Linked DNA regions of Pigmentiphaga aceris. The protein of the gene in region 2 interacts with the protein of the main gene of each other region in a pairwise test. Links are inferred from orthologs where the notes say so. Each region holds a gene or a part of one and is shown on either strand. Other genes may lie near its edges. The genes, in order: recO, ssb and FXN63_RS26390.

Region 1 (11,115 bases), 2.1 Mb from region 2 along the record:
GCGTTCAAAGTCTGCACACGTCGCCACGTCATGGGCATGCGCATTCCCAGGCCGATAGCCTTGGAAAACGCTTCCTTGGCGGCGAAGCGGGTCGCCAAAAAGCGCACCCCCCGCTGCGGATCACGGGCAGAACGTGCACGAAACTTGGCAAGTTCTTCAGGCCCGAGGATCTTGGCAGCGAACCGTTCACCACGACGCGCCAACGCGGCTTCGATGCGATCGATGCGCAGCAGGTCAGTGCCAATCCCGGCAATCGCGACAGGCGCTGGCATGGGATTCGGCGAGACCGATGCAGCCGGTGCCTGCACGGCAAGCGTCACAGGCTTGCCTTCAGTGGATGCGTTGCCGTCAGCAGCCGTGTCTGTCATTTCGCCATGCCCGGCTGCGTGCGCACAGCAGCAAGCCGCGCCTGAAGCATCTTGGTCTTCATCTCGCGAACCGCCTGGGTCCAGCCGACAAACACCGCTTCGGCAACGATGGCGTGACCGATGTTCAACTCCTTGATGCCATCAAGCGCCGCAATCGGCTCGACGTTACCCAGGTGCAGGCCGTGGCCGGCGTTCACGATCAAGCCTGCACGCAGGCCATCGGCGACACCATTGCGCACACGTGCAAGTTGCGCATCGAATTCTTCAGCCGGCGCTTCCGCATACGCACCGGTGTGCAATTCGATGACAGGTGCACCTGCACGCGCTGCCGCCTCGATCTGGCGCGCGTCTGCATCAATGAACAAAGACACCCGAATGCCCGCGTCCTGCAAGCGCTTGACCGCGCTGGACACGGTGTCGAAATGGCCCGCGACATCCAGGCCACCTTCAGTGGTCAATTCCGCACGTCGTTCGGGAACCAGACACACGTCCTGCGGCTTCACCTGGCAGGCAATCGCCAGCATTTCTTCGGTAACGGCGCACTCAAGATTCATGCGGGTGCGCAGTTGGCCGCGCAACGCAAATACGTCCGCGTCTTGAATGTGGCGGCGATCTTCACGCAGATGCAGCGTGATCAGATCGGCACCGGCTTCCTCGGCAAGCAAGGCAGCGCGAATGGGGTCGGGATAGATCGTGTGCCGTTGCTGACGCAAGGTGGCCACGTGGTCGATGTTTACGCCAAGATCGATCATAAGTCCTGCAAATCGTGAAGCACACGGCGCGTCGCCAACGGACGGCCATTCATATGATAGTCGAGACGTTCGCGCAGCAAGCGCCGCAGCGCTGGCTCGTCGGGTACGTCGTCGAAGTCGTCGGCAACCAGCGCCACCAGCGTGGTTCCGGGCACCACGCCAGCCTTGCCGGCGTCGTTGGCATCGGCGTGCTCGACACCACCCTGCACCTGAACCCGATACCAGCGGTCCGCCTCGATGGGGTCGCCTTTTTCGGTCACCGACGGATCGAAGCCATAACCTATCTCGCGCAGCAAGGCCCACTCGAAACTGCGCAAGGCAGCAGACACGCCAACGCCGGACGACAGACGCGCCAAGGTTTCGATGTATGTGTCGTAGATAGCCTCGTGCGCATCGTCACGGGCCATCAGGCGCAGCAGCAACTCGTTCAGATACCAGGCCGACATCATGGCCGAGCCGACCAGGCGCTGTGGGGCACCGCCCCACTCTGCCCGAACCAGGGTCTTGACCTCGCCGCCGCCCGACCAGCTCAGGCGCAGCGGCTGGAACGTGGCCAGTACCGAACGCAAAGCCGAGTGCGGCCGCTTGGCCCCTTTAGCCACCATGGCCACTCGGCCATGCGCACGCGAAAAAACTTCTGCAATCAGCGAGGTTTCGCGATACGCGTAGCTGTGCAGCAAAAAAGCAGGTGCGTCATCGACGCGTTGGGACGGCCGTGCCCGACTGCTGCGAGCAGCCGGACGCCTTCCCACTACTTCACTCATAACCCAGATCGCGCAGCGCGTTTTCGCGATCAGCCCAACCGCGACGCACCTTCACATAAACTTCCAGGTGCACCGGCTTGTCGAGCATCTTGGAGATGTCCTGGCGCGCTTCAGTAGCAATGCGCTTCATGCGCTCGCCGTTGGCACCGATCAGGATCGGGCGGTGGCTGTCGCGGTCCACGATCACACATGCCGCAATGCGGGCATGGCCATCGGACTCTTCCCATTGTTCGATGACCACGGTTGCGCCGTAGGGCAACTCGTCACCGACCAGGCGGAAGATCTTTTCGCGCACCAGTTCAGCGGCAATGAAGCGCGCCGGACGATCGGTCAGCGTATCGGCCTCGAACATGGCCTCGCCTTCCGGCAAACGGTTGGCGATCTCGTCGAGCAGGTGATCCAGCTGGCGCGACTTGGCCGCGCTGACGGGAATCACTGCATCGAAGGGATGCGTCGCGACGATCTTCTGCACGTAAGGGAACAGCGAATCGCGATCTTTCAGCAGATCGGTCTTGTTGACGGCCAGAATGGTCTTGGCGGCCGGCGGCAGCATGGGCAGCAGGTTGGAATCACCTTCTGACCACTTGCCGGCCTCGACTACCTGCACGACCACATCGACGTTGGCCAGCGACTGGCTGACCACACGATTCATCATGCGGTTCATGGTGCCGGCGTGGCGGGTCTGGAAACCAGGCGTGTCGATGAACACGAACTGCTCGTGATCACGCGTCAGTACACCCTGGATGCGGTGACGCGTGGTTTGTGCCTTGCGGGACACGATGCTGATTTTCGCGCCAACCAAGGCGTTCAACAATGTCGACTTGCCGACATTGGGACGGCCGATGATGGCAACGTAGCCGCAGCGGAACGGACGGGGGGCGGTTTGATCGCTCATGACTTTGACGGACTGGCGACAGGCGATACGCCTGACGCGGATGAATCGGGGGACGTGTCTGCAGGTGCCATGCCGGCGGCTTGCACCACGGCAACAGGCAGCGACAGTTGGGCAGTCTTGCGGGCGCGCGGTGCCCGCTTGGGCGGCACTGCATTGATGGCAAGTGCGGCTTCCAGCGCGCGTTTGGCACCTTCCTGCTCGGCGGCACGGCGGCTTCCGCCCGTGCCCACCACCTGCACTTCAAGCTTCGGAATCGAGCACTCGACTTCGAATTCCTGGCTGTGCGCCGCACCGTGGGTAGCCACCACAGTGTAGATCGGCAATGCGAGCTTGCGCCCTTGCAGGTACTCCTGCAACAAGGTTTTCGCGTCTTTACCAAGTGTCTTGGGATCGACGGTTTCCATCACTGGCTGGTACAGACGTGCAATCACCTTGCCTGCCGTCTCGAAATTCGAGTCGATGAAAATCGCCCCGAAAATCGCTTCGACCGTATCGGCAAGGATGGACGGGCGACGGAAGCCGCCGCTCTTGAGTTCGCCCTCGCCCAGTCGCAGGTAACGCGACAAGTCCAGGCGCTGCGCGATTTCGGCCAGCGATGCCTGCTTGACCAGATTGGCACGCAGCCGTGACAGGTCGCCTTCGTCGATGCGGCTGAAGCGCTCGTACAACAAGGTGGCGACTGAGCAATTCAACACGCTGTCGCCCAGGAATTCCAGGCGTTCGTTGTGTTTGGCGCTGTGACTACGGTGCGTAAGCGCCTGTTCAAGCAACGCAGCGTTCTTAAACTGGTAGTCCAGCTTGGTTTCTAACGTATTCAAACTCAAATTCATGCGTTCGCCTTGGCGGTACACGGCTGGCACGCGGCCAACCGTGTGATGCGCATCGCAGGGCGAAATCGGGACGGTGCGGCAACGAACCAGATCAATGGAATCGTCCGATGCGCTTCAAGTCGCTGAAATTCATCCATACGAAGAATGCTTTGCCCACGATGTTCGCCTCGGGCATGAAGCCCCAATAACGGCTATCGAGGCTGTTGTCCCGATTATCGCCCATCATGAAATAGTTACCTGCGGGCACGGTGCAGCGCACCCCTTCCCTGCTGTACGTGCAAGCATTCATATTGGGGAAGGAGCTGACCATGCCGATCTCGCCGGAACGGCCGGGATCGTTGAGGATGTCGTGGTCGACACCATCAAAGGTCTCGGTGAAACGCTGCGTATAGGTCACGCGGTCGGGATCGAAATAATCCCCGGCTGCTGCAGTCGGTACCACCTTGCCGTTCACCGTCAGGCGCTTGTTCAGGTAAGCCACTTCGTCGCCGGGCAGCCCGACCACACGCTTGATGTAGTCGATTTGCGGGTCGACCGGATACCGGAACACCACCACGTCGCCACGCTTGGGATCGTTGAACGGAATGACCTTGTTGTTCAGGATGGGCAGGCGAATGCCGTAGGTGAACTTGTTCACCAGGATCAGATCGCCAACCTGCAGCGTGGGAATCATCGAACCCGACGGAATGCGGAAGGGTTCGACGATGAACGAACGCAAGGTGAAGACGAACAGGATCACCGGGAAGAAGCTGGCCGAATATTCGACCCACCACGGCGCGCGAGCGGCCTGACTGACCGCTTCCTGGCGCAGACGTGCTGCTTCGGCGTCACCGCTCGATGCACGGATGCTCGGTGCGCTGACATTGTCAAAACGTTCGCCCGCCGCAATGGCACGCGCCCGACGCTGCGGCTGCAGCACCCAGCGGTCCAGCGCCCACGCAATGCCGGTAACCACCAGCAGCACGAACAGGATCAACGCAAAGTTCAAACTCATGCACGTGCCCCTTGCAAACCTTGCATCGCAGCGATCACTTGTCCTCCACCTGCAGGATGGCCAGGAAGGCCTCTTGCGGAATTTCCACGTTGCCGACGTTCTTCATGCGCTTCTTGCCGGCCTTCTGCTTTTCAAGCAGCTTCTTCTTGCGCGAGATGTCGCCGCCGTAGCACTTGGCCAGCACGTTCTTGCGCATTGCCTTGACGTTCTCGCGGGCGATGATTTCCGCCCCGATTGCGCCTTGAATGGCGATGTCGAACATCTGGCGCGGTATCAGTTCACGCATCTTGGCGGTCACCGCACGGCCACGGAAACGCGCGTTCGAACGGTGCACGATCATGGCGAGTGCATCGACGCGGTCGCCGTTGATCATCAGGTCAACCTTGACCACGTCAGCGGCACGGTATTCCAGGAACTCGTAGTCCATGGACGCATAACCGCGTGACACCGACTTCAGCTTGTCGAAGAAGTCCAGCACGATCTCGGCCAGCGGCATTTCATAGACCAGGTGAACCTGGCGGCCGTGGTAGGTCATGTCCATCTGGTTGCCGCGTTTGGAGATGCACAGCGTGATGACCACGCCCACATATTCTTGCGGCATGAACAAAGTGACGGTGACGATCGGTTCGCGCACTTCGAGAATGTGGCCGACTTCAGGCATTTTCGACGGGCTGGCGACTTCGATCACACTGTTGTCGCGCTGCACGACCTCGTAGACCACCGACGGTGCCGTGGTGATCAGGTCCATGTTGAATTCGCGTTCCAGGCGCTCCTGCACGATTTCCATGTGCAAGAGGCCCAGGAAGCCGCAGCGGAAACCAAAGCCCAGTGCGGACGACACTTCAGGCTCGTACTGCAGCGCGGCATCGTTGAGCTTCAGTTTTTCGAGCGAATCGCGCAGCGCGTCGAAGTCGCTGGACTCAACCGGGAACAATCCCGCAAACACCTGCGGCTTGACTTCCTTGAAGCCGCCGAGCGCCTCGGGCGCGGGCTTGGCCGCGTGCGTGACCGTATCGCCGACCTTCGCGCTTTCCAGCGTCTTGATGCCGGCAATGATGAAGCCCACCCCGCCTGCCGTCAGGAATTCGCGCGGCTGAGACTTCGGCGTGAAAACGCCGACGTGCTCGCACAGGTGGGTTGCACCGGTTGCCATCATCAGCAGCTTTTCCTTGGGTCGCAAGGTGCCGTTGACCACACGAACCAGCATGACCACGCCCACGTAGTTGTCGAACCACGAGTCGATGATCAGGGCTTGCAGCGGGCCGTCCGGATCGCCAACAGGCGCGGGAATACGGGCGATGACACCTTCGATGATGTCGTCGATGCCCATGCCGGTCTTGGCGCTGGCAAGAATCGCTTCGTCAGCGGAGATGCCGATGACTTCTTCGATTTCCTTGCGCGCGTTGTCGGGATCGGCCGAGGGCAGATCCATCTTGTTCAGCACCGGCACGACCTCAACGCCGAGGTCGAGCGCCGTATAACAGTTGGCCACGGTCTGGGCTTCGACGCCTTGAGAAGCGTCCACCACCAGCAAGGCCCCCTCACACGCGGACAGCGAGCGGCTGACCTCGTAGGAAAAGTCGACGTGTCCCGGCGTGTCGATGAGGTTCAGCTCATACGTCTTGCCGTCGCGCGCGACATACTTCAGCGCGGCAGTCTGGGCCTTGATGGTGATGCCGCGCTCGCGTTCGATATCCATCGAGTCGAGGACTTGGGCCTCCATCTCACGATCGGACAAGCCGCCGCAACGGTGGATGATGCGGTCGGCCAGGGTCGATTTACCGTGGTCGATGTGGGCGATGATCGAGAAATTGCGTATCTGCTGCATGCGATGTCGTAGTGACCGGCAGAACAGAACCGATCGGTGATCCTTCAAATAAAAGGGGGCGCCAAGCGCCCCCGTTCGGTGCTGCCGGCCGGGTTCAACCCGGTCGGCAGACGTGTCGCGTGCCGCATTTTACTTCTACCGGCACGCGGCGTCTTCTTTACTGCTTATTTGCCGACGTCTATCGCAAATTACTTGGCGAGCTTGACGGTAACCCATTGGGTCAGTTCGTCGCGGCGCACCAGCAAGCCGTAGGTTTTACCCTTTTCCAGCTTCGCGGTCAGCGTGCGGTACTGGTTGACGTTGACGATTTCCGTGGTACCCAAGGCCATCACGATATCACCCGGACGAATACCAGCACGTTCCGCTGCGCCTTCCACGGTCTGCACCTGCACACCACCCTGGATGCTCAGTTCAGCGCGACGTGCAGCCGGCACTTCGATCACGGCCAAGCCCAAGGTGTCGATCTGGTTCTTGGGCTCGTCGGGTGCCTTGCCCGGGGTGGGCACCTTGGCATCCTTGTCGGCCTGAAGCTCGGTAACCACCACGTTGACGGTGCGGGAATTACCCAGACGCCACACCTGCACCGGCACGCTGACGCCCGGCTTGGTGTCACCCACGGCGCGCGGCAGATCGGACAAACGCTCGATTGTGCGATCGCCAAACTTCAGAACCACGTCGCCAGGCTGGATGCCAGCCTTTTCTGCCGGGCTACCCTTTTCGATGGCACGAACCAATGCGCCTTGCTGGGTTTTCAGGCCCAAGGCTTCAACGATGTCACGGGTGACTTCGCCGATCTGCACGCCGATACGGCCACGGACCACACGACCGGATGCGCGCAGTTGTTCCACCACACGCATGGCGTCGTCGATCGGGATCGCCAGCGAGATGCCCATGAAGCCACCGTTGCGCGAGATGATCTGCGAATTGATGCCGATCACTTCACCGCGCATGTTCAGCAAAGGACCACCCGAGTTGCCCGGATTGACGGCTACGTCAGTCTGGATGAACGGCAGATAATCGCCCGTGTCACGACCCTTCGCACTGACGATGCCAGCGGTGACGGTCGAATCCAGGCCGAACGGCGAACCGATGGCCATGACCCATTCGCCCTTGCGCAAGGTGCTTGGATCACCGATACGCAGCGGGGTCAGGCCCGTGGCTTCGATCTTGATCAGCGCCACGTCGGTACGTTGGTCCGAGCCAATGATCTTGGCCTTGAACTCACGGCGATCGGTCAGCGTGACCGTAATCTCGTCGGCACCTGCCACCACGTGGTGGTTGGTCAGAATGAAACCGTCATTGGAGATGAAGAAACCCGAGCCCACGCCACGCGGGACTTCACGTTCTTCGCCACCACCACCGCCGCCACCACGAGGACCACGCGGCGTGGTGCCAGGGCCATTGCCCTGACCGGGCATTTCGAAATCGGGGCCGAAGAACCATTTGAACAGTTCAGCGGGGTCTTGGCCGCCAGGCGCGGGGCCGCGTGCGGATATTTTCGCACTGGTACGGATATTCACGACAGCGGGGTCGGCCTGATCGACCAGATCGGTAAAGTCAGGCAAACCACGCGTCTGGGCTTGTGCAATCGAACCCATCAGCATGGCAAACGCGGCAAACAGCATGAGCATGCTGTGACGCGCAAAGCGCCGCGACATGGACTGTGGCATGAAACACTCCGGGTCAAGAAACAGAAATCGGGAACTGGGAATTCAAAACAACGAATTCAGGGACAACGAATTCAAAAACGGCGAATTCAACACTGCAAATTCAAACAAGCATAGGCCGGCGCAACCGAACACGGTGCGCCGACCTGCAAACATTGTGCCGCAACCATTACCTGCGGCTGCCCGGCTTATTTCGAGGCGGGTTGGTGAACAATCGAATCGGCGACCTTGCGCACGGTTTCCGGCGGTGCTTCACCCAGTACCGTCAGCCAGTATTCGCCATAACGACGACCGAATACATGGATGGCACCACGCGACATCGACCCCGACGCTTGCGGATGCGAATCGGTAGCCGGCTCGATGAATACCGAGATGGCAGCCATGCCGTCAGCCATCACCAACTGCTTGACGTCCGAACGTTCGCCCATGGACCGCTTGACCTCGGTCACCTTGCGAAAGCCCGACACTTCACCTACGTTCCAGCCCATGGACGCCAGATCGATAGGCGTCACCTTCGTGCGTTGCACGGTCCAATCCTTGGTCGACCACTTCGACTTGAGTTTGCTGCGGTCAACCCCAACACCCACCGTCAGGGACGTGAACGCCAGCTGTTCAAGTACCTCGCCATTGGCATCCACCGTTTTGGCCTTCAACAGCAAACCCGATTCGACATCGGCACAGAGCAGATAACCGTAACGTTCGCTGTCGACCGGCGTGAGGCTGATGGCCTGACAATCCCGGTCGGCAACACGCTGCGGCTCGGGCTTGATCGACAGGCGATAACGATCGCCCAGGGCTTCCACCGATCCCAGCAATACACCGGGGAAACGCTCACGGGTGGGCCGATCCTCGATCACGATCAATTGCTTGTCGGGAATCAGGCACTGCACTTCTTCGTTGTGCCGAATGAATTCCGTGGGCACACCGTCGAGGATTTCCAGCCGCTCATGCTCGCCCGTGGCATCGACCACATGGGTAAGCCGCGAGGACTGCATGAAGCTGCCCTGCTGATAAGTATAGGTACCGCTGTAATCAAGTTTTTGTGCAGCCGCCTGAATACGGCGCAACACCGACAGATCATTGCCATCGGTTTGCGGCGGCGTAGCAAACGCCACGCTGCCGTGCGCCAGAAAGCCTGCTGCAACCACACTGCACAACAACCAGGACAAACGCCCGTTGCCTGAACTAACCGCCATCCCCGGCCCCCTCAACGCTGGGCTGCGGTGGTTCCGACGCTCACCGACACTTGGCGTACGGAATTCAAACCGGAATATTGACGATGGGCATCCAGATAGTCAGCCAGTTGCACGCCGGCGGGCAGGCGACCTGCCTCGACGCTGCTGGCAATGGCCGGGCTGCTGGTGCCCGATCCGCCCGGCAGGAAATAAGGCTGCGCCATCCAGGTGACCGAAGCCACCGCGGCCGCAGCGGCCAAGCCGGGCAAACCATAGCGGGTGACAAACTTGCGGCGACGCGTTGTCGTGTTTCGGCGCGGGGCAGCCACAATGGCGGGCTCGGCGGCAATGGTGGCAGATACCTTGGCGGCAAAACCGGCATTCAACGGTTGGGCCAGCGCCGGAGAGCGCATCACATCACCGATCAGGTGATAGACATCCCAGTCTGCTCGGGCGTCTGCCTTGGACAGCGCGTCGGAGAAGTCCTCGTCGCCAGTTTCGCCGTCCATGAATGCCGACAACCACGCCATATCCGAATCTGAATCGACGAGTTCGCCATGATTACCGGCAACTGCCGTGACTACCGAGCCGTTTTGTTGACGCATGCCTGATTGCATGTCATTACCCTCCGAAACCGGCCTGCGCCGGTCTGACTGATGCCTTGCCGTGCCTATGCACGTCACCGGGCTTGCACCCGGACCGATTGGGCTTGCTACGAAACCCGCAACGATGCGCGCTACCAGCGACGATCATCGTTGTTCCCCAGCAAGGGCTTGAGTCGCGACGCGATTGCCTCGCGCGCCCGGAAAATCCGGGATCGCACGGTACCAATGGGACAACCCATGGCGACGGCAATATCCTCGTAACTCATACCCTCGATTTCCCGCAACACGATCGCCGAGCGCAGCTCTTCGGGCAGAGCTTCGATCGCCGCGTTGACGGTTTCCGCAATTTCACGGCTCGCCAACACTGATTCGGGCGTGTTGTTATCACTTAGGGTGTCGGTTTCGTCGAAAGTTTCACCATCCTCGGTCTCAAATTCAGATGGAGAGCTCGGACGGCGTCCTGACGCGACTAAATGGTTCTTCGCCGTGTTGATCGCGATCCGGTACAGCCACGTGTAAAACGCGCTTTCACCCCGGAATTGCGGCAAGGCCCGGTAAGCCTTGATGAAAGCTTCCTGTGCGACATCCTCGATCTCGGAGGGATCGCGAATCAGTCGAGACAGGAGCCGAAGAATTTTTCGCTGGTACTTGACCACCAGCAGCTCGAAAGCATGCTTGTCGCCACGCTGTACGCGTTCAACCAGGATGGCGTCCGCTTCGCGTTCGCTCATTGGCCCTCCGCGTGGAACTGCGCCGACCGTGCCACGCATATCTGCAGGCGGCGCCAGGCGTCGGCCGACATACTGTCGGACCACAACACCACATTGGTCGAAGAGACGGTTTGGGTTGCCGGACCGGAACACGGCCCGCGCACGCTGACACAGCCCAGTGGTGAGCGTGTCAGTACATCGGGAAGCAGACGATCTGGCTGGTCCAGCCGCGCCAGGGGCGCAAGCGACCATACGCCGTCTGCTGAAATATGTAGGTGGCGGTATCCCGCCATGCTGCGATGGACACGACGACGCCAGGAAACCAGCGCCACCGCAATACTCAGCAGCATGATTGCACCACTGGCTTGCGGCAGCCAGACAGCCGCCGCAATGCCGAGTGCAAGCACGATCGCACCATGCAGACCCAAGTCGAGCCGCGCGGCACGCCGCGACGGCACCAACCGGGTAAACACGGCGAAGCCCGCATCAGGTGCGAGCCCCGCCGCAGAGGCGTGAGCAGCCATCAG
Region 2 (11,084 bases):
TGTGAGACGTTGATGCCTTCAGTGATGATCAGCCCAGCCGAAGCGCGCTGGCGGTAATAGCGTTCCGTCAACACATCCGGCACGCCGTCAGCGACGCGCGAGCGGGTCATGGGTGCCATCACGACGCGGTTGCGTAAGTGCTGGCCTGCCATATCGTGGGGAGTGAAAAGTATGCGCATCGTCATCCTTGTCTAATCGATGACTGTGACTTTATTATCTTTTCAAAGATAGATAATCCAGGTTAGATTCCGAACATTTAAGACCCACAGGAACAAATGGATCATCCTATTGACCGTTTTGCGGGTGTTGAGGCGTTTGTTGCGACGGCCAAGGCGGGCGGCTTCACAGCAGCAGCGCAAACATTGGGCATGACGCCGTCTGGCGTGACCAAGAGCGTGACCCGCCTGGAAGAACGGATCGGACTGAAGCTGCTGCACCGAACGACCCGCAGGCTGACCCTGACGCCAGAGGGAGCGTCATATCTGGCCGCCTGCACGCGCGCCATCGAAGAATTGGAGGCAGCGGAGACTGGCCTTGCGCCTGACAACTGGGTGCCGCAAGGACGCATACACATCGGACTGCCGGGTGCCTTTGGTCGCCGGCACATCTTGCAAGGCTTGCTGGAAATGGCTGCCCGATTCGACAAGCTAGACCTGACGGTCTCCTTCACTGAACGCACGGTGGACTTGGTTCAGGAGGGATACGATTTATCCGTTCGGATTGGCGAGCTGGCCGATGACGGCAACCTGGTGGCCAAGCGGCTCGGCACCCAACGCCTGGTGATTTGCGCTGCGCCTTCCTATCTGGCGCGACATGGAACTGTGCGTACTCCAGATGAGCTGCGGCAACGAGATTGCATCATTGGATCGCGCCGCCAGCAAAAGCAGACGTGGCTGCTGCGCACCTCGGAAGGTGCGCTGATGCAGCAGGAAATTCATGTCCGTCATGAGTTCAGCGACGGTGAAGCCATGCTGGCCGCCGGTCTGGCAGGCTGCGGCATCATGCAGATGCCAACCTGGCTGGTGGGCGATGACTTGAACCATGGCACCCTGGTACCGCTGCTTGAGGACTATGCGGGCGGTGAGATGCCTATCCATGTGGTGTGGCCCAAGTCGCACTATCTTCAGCCCAAGGTGCGTGCCGTCATCGACATGCTTCAAAAGCTGGCTTCTGGCCCCGACTCGGGCTTTGTGCCGTAGGCAAATTCGGACTGAAGGCGGCGTTGTGCAACACACGATGAGAACAGGCCGCGCCGACGTTCAACCGCCCTCTGTTGTGCGGCGTTACGGCATGGCGTCCGAGCTTGTGCCAAAGCGCATCGAAACGCCCGGCAACCCCGTTACGTTCAGCGGATACGAGCGAGCGCAGTGGAACAGTATTCACAACCACTCGATTGACACGCGTATGGAAGATAAAGGAACTGATGTGAGCAGCTTGGTTGTGGAGCCGTACATGAAAAGACTTACGCTAGGACTTTTCTTCGCAGTGTTGTGTGTCTCTGCTGGCGGTGCAAAGGCGGAAGCACGCTGCGAGGATTTCCTGGCGACGCTCAGCGACAAGCCTGACTTCGTGGAACTTGTCGAATGCGTTCAAGCCAACGACAGACAGGGAAAACCTTTCGTTGCTCGCTACCAAGTAAAGGGCAAAGATGCGCTGAAAGCCGAGCGGTATATGACGCAAAGTTTCGGCTTACCAACACTCAAGTTCATCTGCTGCGGTTGGGATTCAACGCCCTATTTTTATCGCGATAAGAAGACGAATCTTGGCTACATGCTTGGCATGGGGTCTGAAGAAACGCTGATCAACAGACGGGAATCGTGGTCAGAAATAAAGTTCTTCCATATCGAAGCCACCTTCTTCACAGGAGATCCCTGAACGCGATTTCGCTGCAGTCAGGCTAGCAAGCCAATGTGCTTGACGACGCGATACACGCTGCAGCATGACCATTCAAAATCGATATGAATAAACACAACATGGACCCGTACGAGCGCCGCGACCGGGCGCAGACCTTAAGACGCGGCCTCAGCATCTTGCGGCTCCTGATTCGCAAGAGTCCCGACAGTCTGCGCATGAGCGAACTCGTCCAACGCTTGGACCTGAACAAAGCGACTGTGATCCGATTGACGCAAGCCTTGGTCGATGAAGGCTTCGTATCCCGGGACCCCGCATCGGGGCGTTACAGCCTCGGGCCCGAAACGTTTGCGGCAGGACTGGCGGCGGAACACGCGTATGACTTGCAACGGCTGGCGCGACCGGCTTTGCGCAAGCTGTCGCTGGAGTCAGGCGACACGGTCTTCTTTTCTGTCCGACATGCGCATGAGGCGATCTGTCTGTCTCAAGAACTCGGTGTCGTCGAACTGCATACGCAGCAGATGAAACCCGGCGATCGGTTTCCGCTTGGTGTCGGTGCCGGCAGTGCAGCGATACTGTCGGCCTTGCCGGATGCAGAAATCACGACCGTCCTGAAAGACAGTTGCGATCGCCGCGCAGCGCACTGGCCTGCGGCAACGGACGTCGAAATCTGGAAATTGGTGGAAGAAGCCAGAACGACGGGCTATTGCTTCAACAGCGGGCTGGTTACGCCACAAAGCGGCGGGTTGGGCGTTGCTCTGGCACTGCCCAACCAGCCCTTGGTCGCGATAAGCATTGCGGCGGCAGAGAAGCGGCTGTCTCTTCCGCGACGCGCCATCCTCGGCAGTCGCCTGCTGGAGATCGCTGCGGCGATCAAGGATCAGGTTTCTTAACCTGACCCTGCCACGGAGGTGTGCGGCGTGGCCCGCGCTCAGAACCAGTTATGGTCGTAGGTCTCGCCCTTGAGCGTGCCGAAGAGCTGCTTGAACTGCTTGACGATCATGCCGCCGTCCGACCCCAGGCCGATCATCTTGAAGCCCTGCTCCCTCCTGTTCTTCATGTCCTCGGGGTTCATGCCGATGACACCGGACACAATGCCGCGCGTTGCTGCCGACTGCTGAATCCGAAGAATGTCTTCGGCCACACCCGGCCCTTCCCATTCGCCAAGGTAGCCCATGCTCGACGACAGGTCGGCTGGCCCGAAGAAGATGGTTTCGAGGCCGGGAACATCGAGAATGCGCTCGATATCCTCGCTCGCCGCCTTGGTCTCGATCACGGGAATGACCAGCGCATCTTCATTCGCGCGCTGAATATATTCTTGGACGCGCAAGCCCCATTGAACTGCTCGCTCGCCCCCTAAGCCGCGCTTTCCAACGGTGGGATACCGGGCGTGGCTGAAGGCTTCATGCAGCTCTTCAGCGTTGTTGATCAGCGGCAGAACGACACCATGCACACCGATGTCGAGGCACTTCTTGATCGTGTCCACGCGGCTTGCCGGAACCCGGGCAAGCACGGCCAAGTCCGTGCCCTTCGCGGCACGCAGATGGTTCAGGACGTCTGAATAATCCAGCGCGCCGTGCTCCAGATCCACGCAGATCCAGTCCGCGCCCATGGCGGCGGCGATCTCCGTGATCGTGGGGCTTTCAAGGGTCACCCACAGGCCGTACGTGGTGTCACCGCGCGCAAATTTCTTGCGCAGGGGATTCTGGGAAAGATCAGAGACGTTCATGTGCTGTCCTTTGGGTTAAGAGTCGCGATATCAGGCTGCTGGCTTGTCGAACAGGTCGGGCACCAAAACCCCTGCGGCGGTGAAACCACCGTCGATCGCCAGCGTCTGCCCCGTGACATAACTGGCGTCATCCGACGCGAGATAGAGCACGCCGCTGGCGATCTCGTCGGGTTTGCCATAACGGCGCATAGGAACCAAGGTGGCGTACCTGGCGCGGGTCGAATCGCTATGCAGCGCCTGCACCATCGGCGTGTCCACCGGGCCGGGTGCGATTGCATTGACGGTGATTCCCCACTGCGCCTCTTCGATGGCGAATTGCTTTGTCATGGCGATCAGCGCGGCCTTGGAGGTGCCATAGGCCATCCGACCCGTGCCGGCGCGCAACCCGCTTGTCGATGCGATGTTCACGATCCGGCCCCAGCCTGTCTTGCGCATGTGCGGCAGCGCAAACTGCATGGCGAGCATCGGTGCCGTCACATTGATGGCCATCGTTTTCTGCCACTGGGCCGGTGGGCATTCCCCGGCCGGGGCCATGTCGGCAACGCCCGCGCTGTTCACGACAATGTCCGGCGGCCCGAAAGCCGCTGTCAGCGCATGCAAGGCGTCGGGCAGCCCTGCGCTATCGGCAAGGTCCACGACACATGCCTTGGCATGACCGCCAGCCGCGTTGATCGCGTCAGCTACCGCTGCTGCGGCGTCTGCGTTTCTGTCCACGACGTAGATGCGAGCACCGAGCGTCAAGGCCATCTTTTCGGCAACGCATCGACCAATGCCACTTGCGGCACCGGTGATCAACGCTACCCGGGGAGTTTGTTGGAGGTTCATATGCGCGTGTCGGTTGGCAGGGGTGGAAGCAGACAGCAGCCGATGCCTGAGGCGGGGTCTGCAATGTGAATCAGTGCGCGCAGTATGGGTGCCGTTGAGGGCGGAAAATTGCCAATTTCCTAAAGCACTGCTTAATTCGATTTGCTATGTGAACCATGGACCTGGGGTTGGTCCTCAGGAGAGTTTCCTGGCGCGACGGAGGGTTGGCAGCAAGCTTGGAAAAACCGCCACCAATGCAAAAGGCCCGCAGCTATCAGGCTGCGGGCCTTTTGTTAATCAGTCAGGAAAAGACGGTCTTTAGAACGGAATATCGTCATCCATATCCGCAAAGTTCGGCGCAGCCGACGGAGCCGGTGCGGAACGACCTTGCGGTGCCTGACGCGGTGCGCTCGGGCGCGGGGCGCTACGCTGCTGCGGCGCAGCTTGCGACATCTCGTCGTAGCCACCGTCACCGCCGCCACCACCCATGCCACCGCCTTCACGGCCGCCCAGCATTTGCATCTGGTCAGCCACGATGTCAGTGCTGAAACGATCGGCACCGGTATCCTTGTCTTGCCACTTGCGGGTCTTCAGGCGGCCTTCGACGTAGACCGAGCGGCCTTTCTTCAGGTATTCACCGGCGATTTCGGCCAGGCGGTTGTAGAAGACCACACGGTGCCATTCGGTTTCTTCTTTCTTCTCGCCGGTGTTCTTGTCTTTCCAGTTCGACGTGGTCGCAATCGACACGTTGCAGATCGCTGCGCCGTCGGGCGTATAGCGCACTTCGGGATCACGGCCCAGGTTGCCGACGATGATGACTTTATTGACGGATGCCATTGCCATTCTCCAGTTGATTGTTGGTGCAAACTGCCTTGGCGGGGGCGTTCGCTGCGCTCGGCATGGGTGCCGGCGCGAGTTGAGATGATGTAAACGCGATCGGCCGTAACAAGCAAGGCACCTTTGGGCAAGTTTGTCCCAGTCGGTGACTGAATGCTGTTACGGAACAGGCCTGATGGTCTCGGTGGTGTCGACGGGTGCAACTGCTGCCTGCGCCAGCGCGGGCGGCGTCATGCGCCATGCCACTACCAACCACAGCAAGGCCATTGCTGCGGCGACTTCGAATACTGCCGACGGGCCGACGTTTGCGGCCAGCCAGCCGCCCAGGCCGCCCCCGGCAAACAGGCCGACCGCCTGGCTGGTGTTGTAGAAGCCCAGCGCCAGTCCTTTGTAGGCGGGCGGGGCAACCCGCGACACCAGAGACGGCTGCATGGCTTCCAGCACATTGAATACGGTGAAGAACGCGACCATGGCGATCACCAGCGGCACGAACTGCTGCTGGGCCCAGGTCAGGGCCAGGCAGACCACCACCAGGCAGGCGACTGCGCCGCGCAATATGCCGCGATGCGCGCCGCGCCGCTCGGCCAGAATGATCATGGGCACCATGACCACAAAGGACGCCAGCACGATCGGCAGGTAGACCTTCCACAGTTCTGCCGTGCTCAGGCCGCCGGTCTGAATGAAGGCAGCCGGCACGACCACGAACATGGCGATCTGGATCAGGTGCAAGGTAAACACACCCAGGTTCAGGCGCAGCAGGTCGGGGTGGGTGATGACGCGCCGCACGGGGACTTTTACCTGTGGTTTCGGCACGGGGGGTGCGGTAGGTACCACCCACATCGCCACTGCCAATGCCGCCAGCCCCAGGCAACCGATGGTCCAGAACAGGCCCGCCAGGCCGCCCACGCCGATCAGCAACGGGGCCAGCACCAGGGACACCGCGAAGGTCATACCGATGGAGGCACCCACCATGGCCATGGCCCGGGTGCGGACGCTGTCACGGGTGGAATCGGCCAGCCACGCTGTAACAGCTGCGGAAATTGCGCCGCTGCCCTGGATGGCGCGACCGACGGTGATCCAGAACAGGTCGGTGGACAGTGCGCAGATCACACTGCCGACAATAAACAACACCAGGCCCGCAACCACCACGGGGCGACGGCCCCAACGGTCGGACGCGATGCCGAAGGGAATCTGCATGAAGGCTTGTGTCAGGCCATACATGCCCAGCGCCAGACCCACCCGCGACGGATCGTCGCCGCCCGGCAGCCCGCGCGCGGCGACGGCGAACACCGGCAGCAACATGAACAGGCCAAGCATTCTTAGCGCAAAGAGGCTTGCCAACGCGATGCTGGCACGGCGCTCGACGGCGGTCATGCTGAGGGAACTCTTGGAGGACATGGCAACAGAAAAGGGGGACGCGTGGCGCGACGGGGACAAACAAGGCCTTGCCAACCCGACGACCTGGGAAAGATGGCGGCGGGATGCGGCAGCGCGATATAGTACCAAGTTGCCCTTTGGAAAAGCCCAGCCGTACGGCAGGGGCTATCTGCGTCGATGGATGTCATTCGTATCCGGGGTGCTCGCACCCACAATCTCAAGAACATCTCGCTCGAGCTGCCTCGCCACCAGCTTGTGGTGATGACGGGGCTATCCGGCTCGGGAAAATCCTCGCTCGCGTTCGATACGCTGTATGCCGAAGGGCAGCGCAGATACGTGGAAAGTCTGTCTGCGTACGCGCGCCAGTTCCTGCAGCTGATGGACAAGCCCGAGGTCGATCTGATCGAGGGGCTGTCGCCTGCGATCTCGATCGAGCAGAAGGCTGCCGGCCATAACCCGCGCTCGACTGTGGGCACGGTGACCGAGATCCACGATTACCTGCGACTGTTGTTTGCACGCGTCGGCACGCCTTTTTGCCCGGATCATCACGTTCCGCTACGAGCGCAAAGCGTCAGCCAGATGGTGGACAACGCAATGGCCATGGCCGCCGATACGCGGCTGATGATTCTTGCGCCGATCGCGCGCGACCGCAAAGGCAGCTTCGAAGACGATTTCGCCCGCTTGCAGGCGCAGGGGTATGTGCGTTTCCGTGTCGATGGGCAAATTCTGGAAGTGGAATCGCTGCCGGAACTGAAAAAGACCGAAAAACACGACATCGACGTGGTGATCGACCGCCTGCGTGTCAAACCTGAATCGAAGCAGCGTCTGGCCGAAAGTTTCGAGACTGCGATCACGCTGGCAGACGGCCGCGCTATTGCGCTGGATATGGATAGCGGCCACGAGCAGCTGTTCTCCAATCGCTACGCCTGTCCGATTTGCAGTTACAGCCTGCCGGAACTCGAACCGCGCCTGTTCAGCTTCAACAACCCGGTGGGTGCCTGCCCGTCTTGCGACGGTATTGGCCATGTGGGCTTCTTCGACCCGAAGCGCGTGGTGGCTTTCCCGGAACTGAGCCTTGGCAGCGGTGCCATCAAGGGCTGGGACCGTCGCAACCCGTTCTATCACCAGTTGCTGACCAATCTGGCGGCGTATTACGACTTCGAGATCGACACCCCCTTCGAGGAACTGGACCCGACCACGCAGGAACGGGTGTTGTTCGGCTCGGGCGAAGAGGAAATCCCGTTCACGTACTTGAACGAGAAGGGCAAAGCCAGTGTGAAGGTGCACACCTTTGAAGGTGTGATTCCCAATCTGGAACGCCGCTGGAAGGAAACCGAGTCAGCCACGGTGCGCGAAGAGCTGGGCAAGTATCGCAACGTGAAGACCTGCCCCGACTGCGGCGGTTCACGTCTGCGGGCCGAAGCACGCAATGTGTTCGTGGGCGAAGATGCGGCCAAGCAGGCGATTTTTGAAGTGGAAGCCATGCAGTTGGCCGAGTGCCTGCGCTGGTTCGAAACGCTGGAACTGCACGGTGCGAAGAAGGAAATTGCCGACCGCATCGTGCGCGAAATCATCTCGCGCCTGTCCTTCCTGAATAACGTGGGCCTGAGCTATCTGTCACTGGATCGCAGTGCCGACACCATTTCCGGTGGTGAGGCGCAGCGCATTCGGCTGGCCAGCCAGATCGGTTCCGGCCTGACCGGCGTGATGTATGTGCTGGACGAGCCGTCCATCGGTCTGCACCAGCGCGACAACGATCGTCTGATCGAAACGCTGCGCCACCTGCGCAACCTGGGCAACAGCGTGATTGTGGTCGAACACGACGAAGACATGATCCGCGCCGCCGACTGGGTGGTGGACATGGGACCGGGCGCGGGCGAACACGGTGGCCGCATCGTGGCAGAAGGCACACCCGCGCAGATTCTTGATAACCCGGAATCGCTGACCGGCCGCTATTTGAATGGCGTGCTGTCCATTGCGGTGCCCAATCGCCGCCCGGTGAAAGACCAGGAAGAACTGGGCTGGCTGGCCTTGAACGGCTGTACCGGCAATAACCTGAAGTCGGCCGATCTGCGCATTCCGCTGGGTCGCCTGGTGTGTATCAGTGGCGTGTCGGGTTCCGGCAAGTCCACCATGATCAACGACACCTTGGTCAATGTGGTGTCGCGCCACCTGTACAACAGCCAGGCCGAGCCGGCGCCCTACGAAAGCATTGAAGGGCTGGATCAGTTCGACAAGATCATCAGCGTCGATCAGTCGCCCATCGGCCGTACACCGCGCAGCAATCCGGCCACTTATACCGGCATGTTCACGCCGATCCGCGAACTGTTCGCGGGCGTGCCGGAATCGCGTGCGCGTGGCTACGACCCCGGCCGCTTCAGCTTCAACGTGAAGGGCGGTCGTTGCGAGTCCTGCCAGGGCGATGGCGTGGTGAAGGTGGAAATGCACTTCCTGCCCGACATCTACGTGCCTTGCGACGTGTGCCACGGCAGCCGCTACAACCGCGAAACGCTGGAAATCCGCTATCGCGGCCGCAGCATCAGCGAGGTGCTCGACCTGACCGTCGAGCAGGCGCTGACCTATTTCGACGCCGTGCCCACGATTGCCCGCAAGCTGCAGACGCTGGCCGATGTGGGTTTGGGTTATATCCGCCTGGGCCAAAGCGCCACCACGCTGTCGGGCGGCGAGGCGCAGCGGGTGAAGCTGTCGCTGGAATTGTCCAAGCGCGATACCGGGCGCACCTTGTACATCCTGGATGAACCGACCACCGGTTTGCACTTCCATGACATTGCCTTGCTGCTGAAGGTCATCAACCAGTTGGTGGAAGCCGGCAATACGGTGGTGGTGATCGAACACAATCTGGATGTGATCAAGACCGCAGACTGGGTGGTCGACATGGGCCCGGAAGGCGGCGATGGCGGTGGCCGCGTGGTGGCTCAGGGCACGCCTGAAGATATCGCTGGGTCGACTGACAGTCACACCGGCAAATATCTGGCGCAGGTAATGAAAATTCGTCAGTAAATAATGTGTGCTCGGTGTGCTCGCCTGTGGCACAGCAAACTGATGACGGCCGACAAAGCATGGTTTGTCGGCCGTTTTTCCGTGGTGAAACTGATAAAACTGATGAAGTGCCCTAGACGCGCGTGGGCACCTCACGCGCGGCCGGACCGTCATAGGTCCAGAGGTATTCACGCGGAATCGGCCCCTTGTTGCGGCCGCCCTGTCCCGTCTGTTCCCAGCCATGCGCCAGAATGCCCACCGAACGCGACAGGCAGAACAGCCCCCGCGCCAACGGTGCAGGAAAACCCAGCTCGGCATAGATGACGGCAGTTGCCCCGTCGATGTTCATGGGAATGCGCCGGCCGTCCTTGCGCGCAGCGAGTTCCGCTTCAACACCTCGCCCGATGGCCGCAAAGCGGCCGCTGACGATGCCTTCCTTGGCAGCCTCGTCGACCAGTTCCAACAACCTGGGCGCGCGTGGGTCCACGGGGTGGAAACGGTGCCCGAAACCCGCAACGAATTTTCCGTATTGCTCGATTGCCCGGTCCAGACCACCACTTACGGCGTCTTCCAAGGACGCGCCCGCTTCGTGACGGGCGGCGATGTCGAGATACATGTCCACGGCCTGCTCGCCAGCACCGCCATGCACATCGCCCAGCACATTCACCGCCGACGCCATGACGTTGTTGAGGCCCACGCCACAGGTTGACGCCATGCGCGCGATGGCGATACTGGGTGCCTGCGGACCATGATCGACGCCTGACATCAGCGCAGCATCAAGCAGCCGCCCCTCTCCTTCGCTTGGCAGTTCTCCACGCGTCATCAGCCAGATCATCTGCGCGAAGCTCACGTTGCCGATGAGGTCTTCGATGGCATAGCCGCGATAGCGGATCACACCGGGACGCATCTCGATGATGGAGGTACGCCACCAATCGCTGACGCGAGGATCGTTTGTGCTCATACCACTTTCTCCTGTTTCAGTGCCTGGATCTCAGCGTCGGAATAACCAAGTTCCGCCATGATGGCGGCGGTGTGCTCACCCAGTTGCGGAGGAGGCGTCTCGACGCTCGGTGCCTCGCCATTCAACTTGAAACCTGGGCGTACGATCCGGATGTCCCGCCCGACGCCAGGCACATCTTTGAAAGAACCGATCAGGCCACGGTCGGCAACTTGCGGGTGCTCAAGGATTTCCGGCACGGAGTAGACCGGGCCGGCGGGCACCCCGACACCCTGGAACAGTTGCCACCACGCATCGGATGTCTTGCCGGCCAAGGCTTCTTCCATCAAGGACTTCAATTCGGCACGATTCTGCAGACGTGCGCTACGTTCCGCGAAACGTGGATCCGTCACCCATTCGCGATGATCCAGCACGGCACAGACGGCTTCGAACTGCTCCTGCTTGTTCGCCGCGATATTCAGCAGGCCATCCTGGGTGCGGAAGGTGCCCGAGGGGCTGGCCGTGACGTTGTCGTTGCCCAATGGCTTG
Region 3 (5,239 bases), 570 kb from region 2 along the record:
CTGATGGTCAGTCCCTTGATCAGCTCCTTGCTGGCGATCTTGCGCACCCGCTCGTCCATTTCACGGGCAGCCTTGTTGGTGAAGGTCAGCGCCGCGACGTTGCGTGCGTGATAACCACAGTCACGCACCAGATACGCGATTTTCTGGGTGATCACGCGGGTTTTACCGCTACCGGCACCGGCCAGCACCAGACACGGGCCATCCAGATAGCGCACGCCCTCACGCTGGGCATCGTTCATGCCGGCATCAAGTGGCACGGGGCTGGGGACTGGGGCCGTGCCGTCCGCGCGTGCATCGGCGCGCGCCAACGCGCGCGAGGCGAAGGTGGGGCGTTCATCACTCATTTTGCGGTCCTACCGGTTGCACACCCGATTGCACACTCCCACTCCACCCCCACAGGCGCGAACCCGGACGCTGCTCAGTCATGCACGGCACATTCATGCGTCATATCTCCAACGGATCCACTTCCAGTTGCCAGCGCACCCGCGCCGACCCAGGCAAGTCGGCCAGACACGGGGCCCAGGCGCGCAGGAAGGCCTGCAAAGCCGGGCGGCTATCGCTTTCGACCAGCAACTGCGCGCGCTCCAGGTCGGCCACCTTCACGACCCGCAGCGGCACCGGATCGTAGACCATGACCTGCTCGGCACCCGGCAGATCCGGGCGCGCAGTGGGCAGGTCGCGGGCTTCGGTCAGGAAGGTCACGGCGGTCGCCAGTTCACGCGATTCGGCCGTCAATAGCGCCTGAAATGCGAAAGGCGGCAAACCCGCGCTGCGACGCTCATCCAGCGCGTACGCAGCAAACCCCGCATAGTCGTGGCGCACCAGGGCTTGGTACACCGGCTGTTCGGGGTAGCCCGTCTGAATATATACATCAGCCCCGCTGCCGCGCCGCCCTGCCCGCCCCGCCACCTGCATCAGTTGCGAAAACAGGCGCTCGGGCGCACGGAAATCGTGCGAAAACAACATGGCATCGGCGTTCAGTACCCCGACAAAACCCAGGTTGTGAAAGTCGTGTCCCTTGGCCACCATCTGCGTGCCCACCAGGATATCGACCTCATTGGCATGCACTTGCGCAAACAAAGCCTCGGCGCTTCCTTTGCGCCGGGTGCTGTCGGCGTCGATGCGCGCCAGTCGGGCATTCGGAAAGCGCGCCGCCAGGAATTCTTCCAGCCGCTGCGTGCCCCGCCCCATCGGTTGCAAGTCCTGGTTGCCGCAGTCCGGGCAGGCAGGCGGCACCCGTTCATGTGCACCGCAATGATGGCAGCGCAGCATGTGGCCGCTACGCATGCCCCGATGCAGCACCATGAAGGCCGAACAACGCTTGCAGGTGCTCATCCAGCCGCAGGCTTCACAATTGAGCACCGGCGCGTAACCACGGCGGTTCAGGAAGATCAGCGACTGCTCGCCACGTGCCAGCCGGTCTTCGATTGCCGCCACCAACTGCGGGGACAGCCCTTGTTCCAGCTTCAGACGGCGGGTATCGATCAGGGACACCGTGGGCGGCTCGGCTTCGCTGGCACGTTGCGGCAGCGACAGCTTCACGTAACGGCCAGACTCGGCGTGATGCCAGGTTTCCAGCGACGGCGTGGCCGATCCCAGCACAATGGGCACGTTGCGGTCGCGCGCGCGCCAGATCGCCAGGTCACGCGCCGAATAACGCAGGCCGTCTTGCTGTTTATAGGACGGATCGTGCTCTTCATCGACCACGATCAGGCCCAGCGCGGGCAAAGGCACGAACAAGGCCAGACGCGTACCCACGATCAGGCGAGCCTGCCCGCGCACCGCACGCAGCCAGGCTTCCAGCCGCTCGCCATCGGCCAGCCCGCTGTGCAACACGGCAACCGCGCCTGCCCCCACCGCCTGTTCAAGCCGGCGCGTGAGCACCCCTTCCAGCTGCGGCGTCAGGTTGATTTCCGGCACCAGCAACAGCACTTGCCGGTCGCTGCGCAACACGGCTTCTGCGGCGCGCAAATACACCTCGGTCTTGCCGCTGCCGGTCACGCCGAACAATACAAAGGTCTCGAACCCTGTCGCAGCAGCCAAGGTGTCCACCGCGTGTTGCTGTGCGGGGTTGAGCGTAGGCGCTGCCGCAACCGGGGCGGCATCCCCCGTCTTGCGTTTGGCAGCCCGGGCGTCGATGCGCGCAATCGGGCCGCCCGCCGAGCGGGCACCTTCGTAGGCAGCGGGCTTGCGCAAGGCACCGGGCAAGGCCGGCAGAATCACTTCCCCCAGGGGCCGCTGATAATAATCGGCCGCAAAACGTGCCAATTTCATCCAGTCGGCAGCCAGCGGTGGCATGTCGTCCAACACGGCATCAATCGCGCGGACCTGGGCGGGCGGGTACGTGGGCGCAAGCGGCGTGTCGGCCACCACCCCCACCATGCGACGCGGCCCGAAGCGCACGATTACCCGCGTGCCGATGGCAACAGGCCGATCGGCACGGTAGTCGAACAGACCCGGCAAGGGCACGTCCAACGCGACGCTCAACCAATGGGTGTCGGCTGATGCACCCGTACTGACAGCCGCGATATCGTCGCGCTGCCCGGGCACAACCATGCCCCCGCGCGAGGCCTCAGGTGCCGCGCTGTCGTCATCGAGCGGGAGATCAGGCAGCGCCATACGGGTCCATCGAACTTAAAGTGAATCCTTGAAGTTTGCCGTAAGCGCAGGCGCGGGCTGCGGATTTCAAGGTTTCCCACAGAACCTGTGGACAACTTTGGGGACAACGCAGAAAAAAACCGCTTGAGTGCCGCTTGCATGTACAGAAGCGTGGTAAGGCACTTAAATCGAGTTTTTTATGTTCCCTTATAAATCAAGGACTTAATGCGTTTTCTCAGGCGCTGCCTGGGACAGCGCTGACTTGACAGGCAGGAAAAGCCGACATGTGTATAAGTACCGTTTACCGGTACGCTGACTTGCGGGTACTTATGGGTACTCGCACAGAAGTGCCCACTCACACCGCTGGACGGCGGCAGTGGTGGGTGTCCCGACTCGGGACACCCTGCAGACTATTGATGCCAGCGACGGCTGTGCGAATGTACGGTTTCCACCAACTCGACCACTGCTTCGGGCGGCGTGAATTGTGAAATCCCGTGACCGAGATTGAAGACGTGCCCTGCGCCCGGGCCAACTTGCCCAAAGCTGTCGAGCACCTTGATGGCTTCGCGGGCAATGTTGCCCGGGCCGCCGAACAAGGCCATCGGGTCCAGATTGCCTTGCAAGGCCACCCGGTCACCGACGCGCTTGCGTGCGGCACCCAGATTGACCGTCCAGTCAACGCCGACCGCATCGCAGCCCAGATCGGCAATCGATTCCAGCCACAGCCCGCCGCCCTTGGTGAACACCACCACCGGCACCTTGCGGCCGTCACGTTCACGCGTCAGGCGCGACACGACCTGCTGGGTGTATGCCAGCGAAAACGCCTTGAAAGCATCATCGGCCAGCACACCACCCCAGCTGTCGAACAGCATGACAGCTTGCGCGCCCGCTTCGATCTGGGCATTCAGATATTGCGCCACCGCTTCGGCATTGATCGCCAGAATACGGTGCAGCAGATCCGGGCGCTGGTAGAGCATGGTTTTCACGGTACGGTAGTCAGACGACCCTGCACCCTCAACCATGTAACAGGCGAGCGTCCACGGGCTGCCGGAAAAACCGATCAAGGGCACACGGCCGTTGAGCGCACCGCGAATCTGGCGCACGGCATTGAACACGTAATCGAGCGAAGCCATGTCCGGCACCGCCAGCGCATTCACGGCTGCCTCGTCGCGAATCGGACGTGCAAAGCGCGGACCTTCACCAGCGGCGAAGTCCAGGCCCAGACCCATTGCGTCCGGCACCGTCAAGATGTCAGAGAACAGGATCGACGCGTCGAGCGGGAAACGCTCAAGCGGCTGCAAGGTCACTTCGGTCGCGTAATCGGGATTCTTGGCCAGCGACAGGAAAGAACCGGCGCGTGCGCGGGTGGCGTTGTACTCGGGCAGGTAGCGTCCGGCCTGACGCATCAACCAGATCGGCGTGTACTCGGTAGGCTGGCGAAGCAGCGCGCGCAGGAAGACGTCGTTCTGAAGAGGCGTGGCAGACACTGGGCAAGGCCTTGAAGGTAGCGCGGAACCCGCAATTCTAACCTGTGCGGCAGACCCGACCAATGATTTGGGACAACAGTGGGCCATGAACCACCCGTCGTCCCGCTTCCGCCCGATCAATTGTCTGCCTGACCTGCTGTGTCGATCTTTGCCGCAATCAAACTGGGGCATTCAGCTCGCGCTGCGAAACGGCTCGGCGGCGATTTCGTGTTTGCGCATCAGTTGCCAGAACGCACGGCGGTTCTTGTCGGCGGCACGTGCTGCCTTCGAGATGTTGCCCTGATGGTGCCGCAACATGTTCTTCAGATAACGACGCTCGAACTCGGTGACGATGCGCGCCTTGGCGGCCCGGAAAGGCTCGTCAGCGGTCAGACGCGAGCGCAGCGGCGGGGCTTCGGTTTCTTCGACACTGACCGTGCTTGCCTCAATAGGCGCTGCGCTCGGTGCCGCTGCACGCGACCACGTGCACTGCCGCAGGCGCACCTTCAAGTCGTCTGCAGTGGCCGGGTCACGCAAAAAGTCGCGCATGCCCAGCCCCAGCAAGTCTTGCAGGCCAGCCGCCTGAAGATCGCGAGCCAGTCCCAGAATGGGAGTGTTCAAGGTACCCAGGGCATTGGCAAGCGCCAGCCTGGTCCACCCCAGCGTCAGCGGCGTGACGGGCATCAGGCAGACGTCGAAACGGCGCAATGCCAGCGCTGCGTCGCGCAGACTCCCGGCGCTTGCCCGCCCCAGTCCGCCGTAACGTGCGTCACCCAGATCCACCATGTGCAAGGTAATACCGCCCAGCTGTCCCGCGTGCATGTCGATGAAGCTGCGCATCCAGCTTTCCTGGCCAGGCAACACCAGCACTGCACAATCAACTGACTCTCTCATACCCCAAAACCTGTAACAAGTAAGTAACACCTGAAGGCTACTTGGGCGTAAAAGTGCTTTCCATTCGCATTTCACACAACGTAAAAATGCCTAGTCCAAATAGATGATTCACAGGGACAAAGCAGGTCTGCGCCGGTCGACCGACAGCAAGATGCAGGCAACTTTCAGCGACAGCGGTCTACACGTAATCAACGGCAAAACTTCTGAATGTGATCACCTAGATAAATCGATCACAAAATACGAAGCTTTTTTGCCCATTGGGGTCGGCTGCACGTTGGCTC

Evidence for each region.
Region 1: the proteins of ssb (region 2) and recO interact in binary tests that used the Escherichia coli proteins (3 or more experiments, as listed by UniProt). The link is inferred for Pigmentiphaga aceris from one-to-one orthologs.
Region 3: the proteins of ssb (region 2) and FXN63_RS26390 interact in binary tests that used the Escherichia coli proteins (3 or more experiments, as listed by UniProt). The link is inferred for Pigmentiphaga aceris from one-to-one orthologs.

What each region holds. Positions count from the first base shown.
Region 1 is NZ_CP043046.1:3,386,577-3,397,691, forward strand. Bases 1-3,000 are described here. They hold recO (DNA repair protein RecO), read right to left. Parts: upstream 1,885-3,000; coding sequence 1,117-1,884; downstream 1-1,116. Other genes in these bases: acpS (holo-ACP synthase), read right to left, coding at 1-272; FXN63_RS14660 (pyridoxine 5'-phosphate synthase), read right to left, coding at 365-1,120; era (GTPase Era), read right to left, coding at 1,877-2,779; rnc (ribonuclease III), read right to left, coding at 2,776-3,000. Outside these bases: more of rnc, read right to left, coding at 3,001-3,603; lepB (signal peptidase I), read right to left, coding at 3,701-4,603; lepA (translation elongation factor 4), read right to left, coding at 4,638-6,431; FXN63_RS14690 (Do family serine endopeptidase), read right to left, coding at 6,620-8,101; FXN63_RS14695 (MucB/RseB C-terminal domain-containing protein), read right to left, coding at 8,287-9,267; FXN63_RS14700 (sigma-E factor negative regulatory protein), read right to left, coding at 9,306-9,878; RNA polymerase sigma factor RpoE, read right to left, coding at 10,010-10,609; FXN63_RS14710 (protein YgfX), read right to left, coding at 10,606-11,112; fabF (beta-ketoacyl-ACP synthase II), read right to left, coding at 11,112-11,115. UniProt on the Escherichia coli protein: Involved in DNA repair and RecF pathway recombination.
Region 2 is NZ_CP043046.1:5,530,148-5,541,231, forward strand. The notes cover bases 3,463-6,431. They hold ssb (single-stranded DNA-binding protein), read right to left. Parts: upstream 5,222-6,431; coding sequence 4,703-5,221; downstream 3,463-4,702. Other genes in these bases: FXN63_RS23820 (HpcH/HpaI aldolase family protein), read right to left, coding at 3,463-3,580; FXN63_RS23825 (SDR family NAD(P)-dependent oxidoreductase), read right to left, coding at 3,611-4,405; FXN63_RS23835 (MFS transporter), read right to left, coding at 5,381-6,431. In the rest of the region: FXN63_RS23800 (alkene reductase), read right to left, coding at 1-179; FXN63_RS23805 (LysR family transcriptional regulator), read left to right, coding at 276-1,199; FXN63_RS23810 (DUF4952 domain-containing protein), read left to right, coding at 1,291-1,875; FXN63_RS23815 (IclR family transcriptional regulator), read left to right, coding at 1,974-2,744; more of FXN63_RS23820, read right to left, coding at 2,783-3,462; more of FXN63_RS23835, read right to left, coding at 6,432-6,619; excinuclease ABC subunit UvrA, read left to right, coding at 6,776-9,619; FXN63_RS23845 (citryl-CoA lyase), read right to left, coding at 9,732-10,559; FXN63_RS23850 (CaiB/BaiF CoA transferase family protein), read right to left, coding at 10,556-11,084. UniProt on the Escherichia coli protein: Plays an important role in DNA replication, recombination and repair. Binds to ssDNA and to an array of partner proteins to recruit them to their sites of action during DNA metabolism. Acts as a sliding platform that migrates on DNA via reptation.
Region 3 is NZ_CP043046.1:6,103,082-6,108,320, forward strand. Bases 1-2,914 are described here. They hold FXN63_RS26390 (primosomal protein N'), read right to left. Parts: upstream 2,557-2,914; coding sequence 445-2,556; downstream 1-444. Other genes in these bases: FXN63_RS26385 (UvrD-helicase domain-containing protein), read right to left, coding at 1-239. Outside these bases: hemE (uroporphyrinogen decarboxylase), read right to left, coding at 3,009-4,085; FXN63_RS26400 (helix-turn-helix domain-containing protein), read right to left, coding at 4,257-4,958.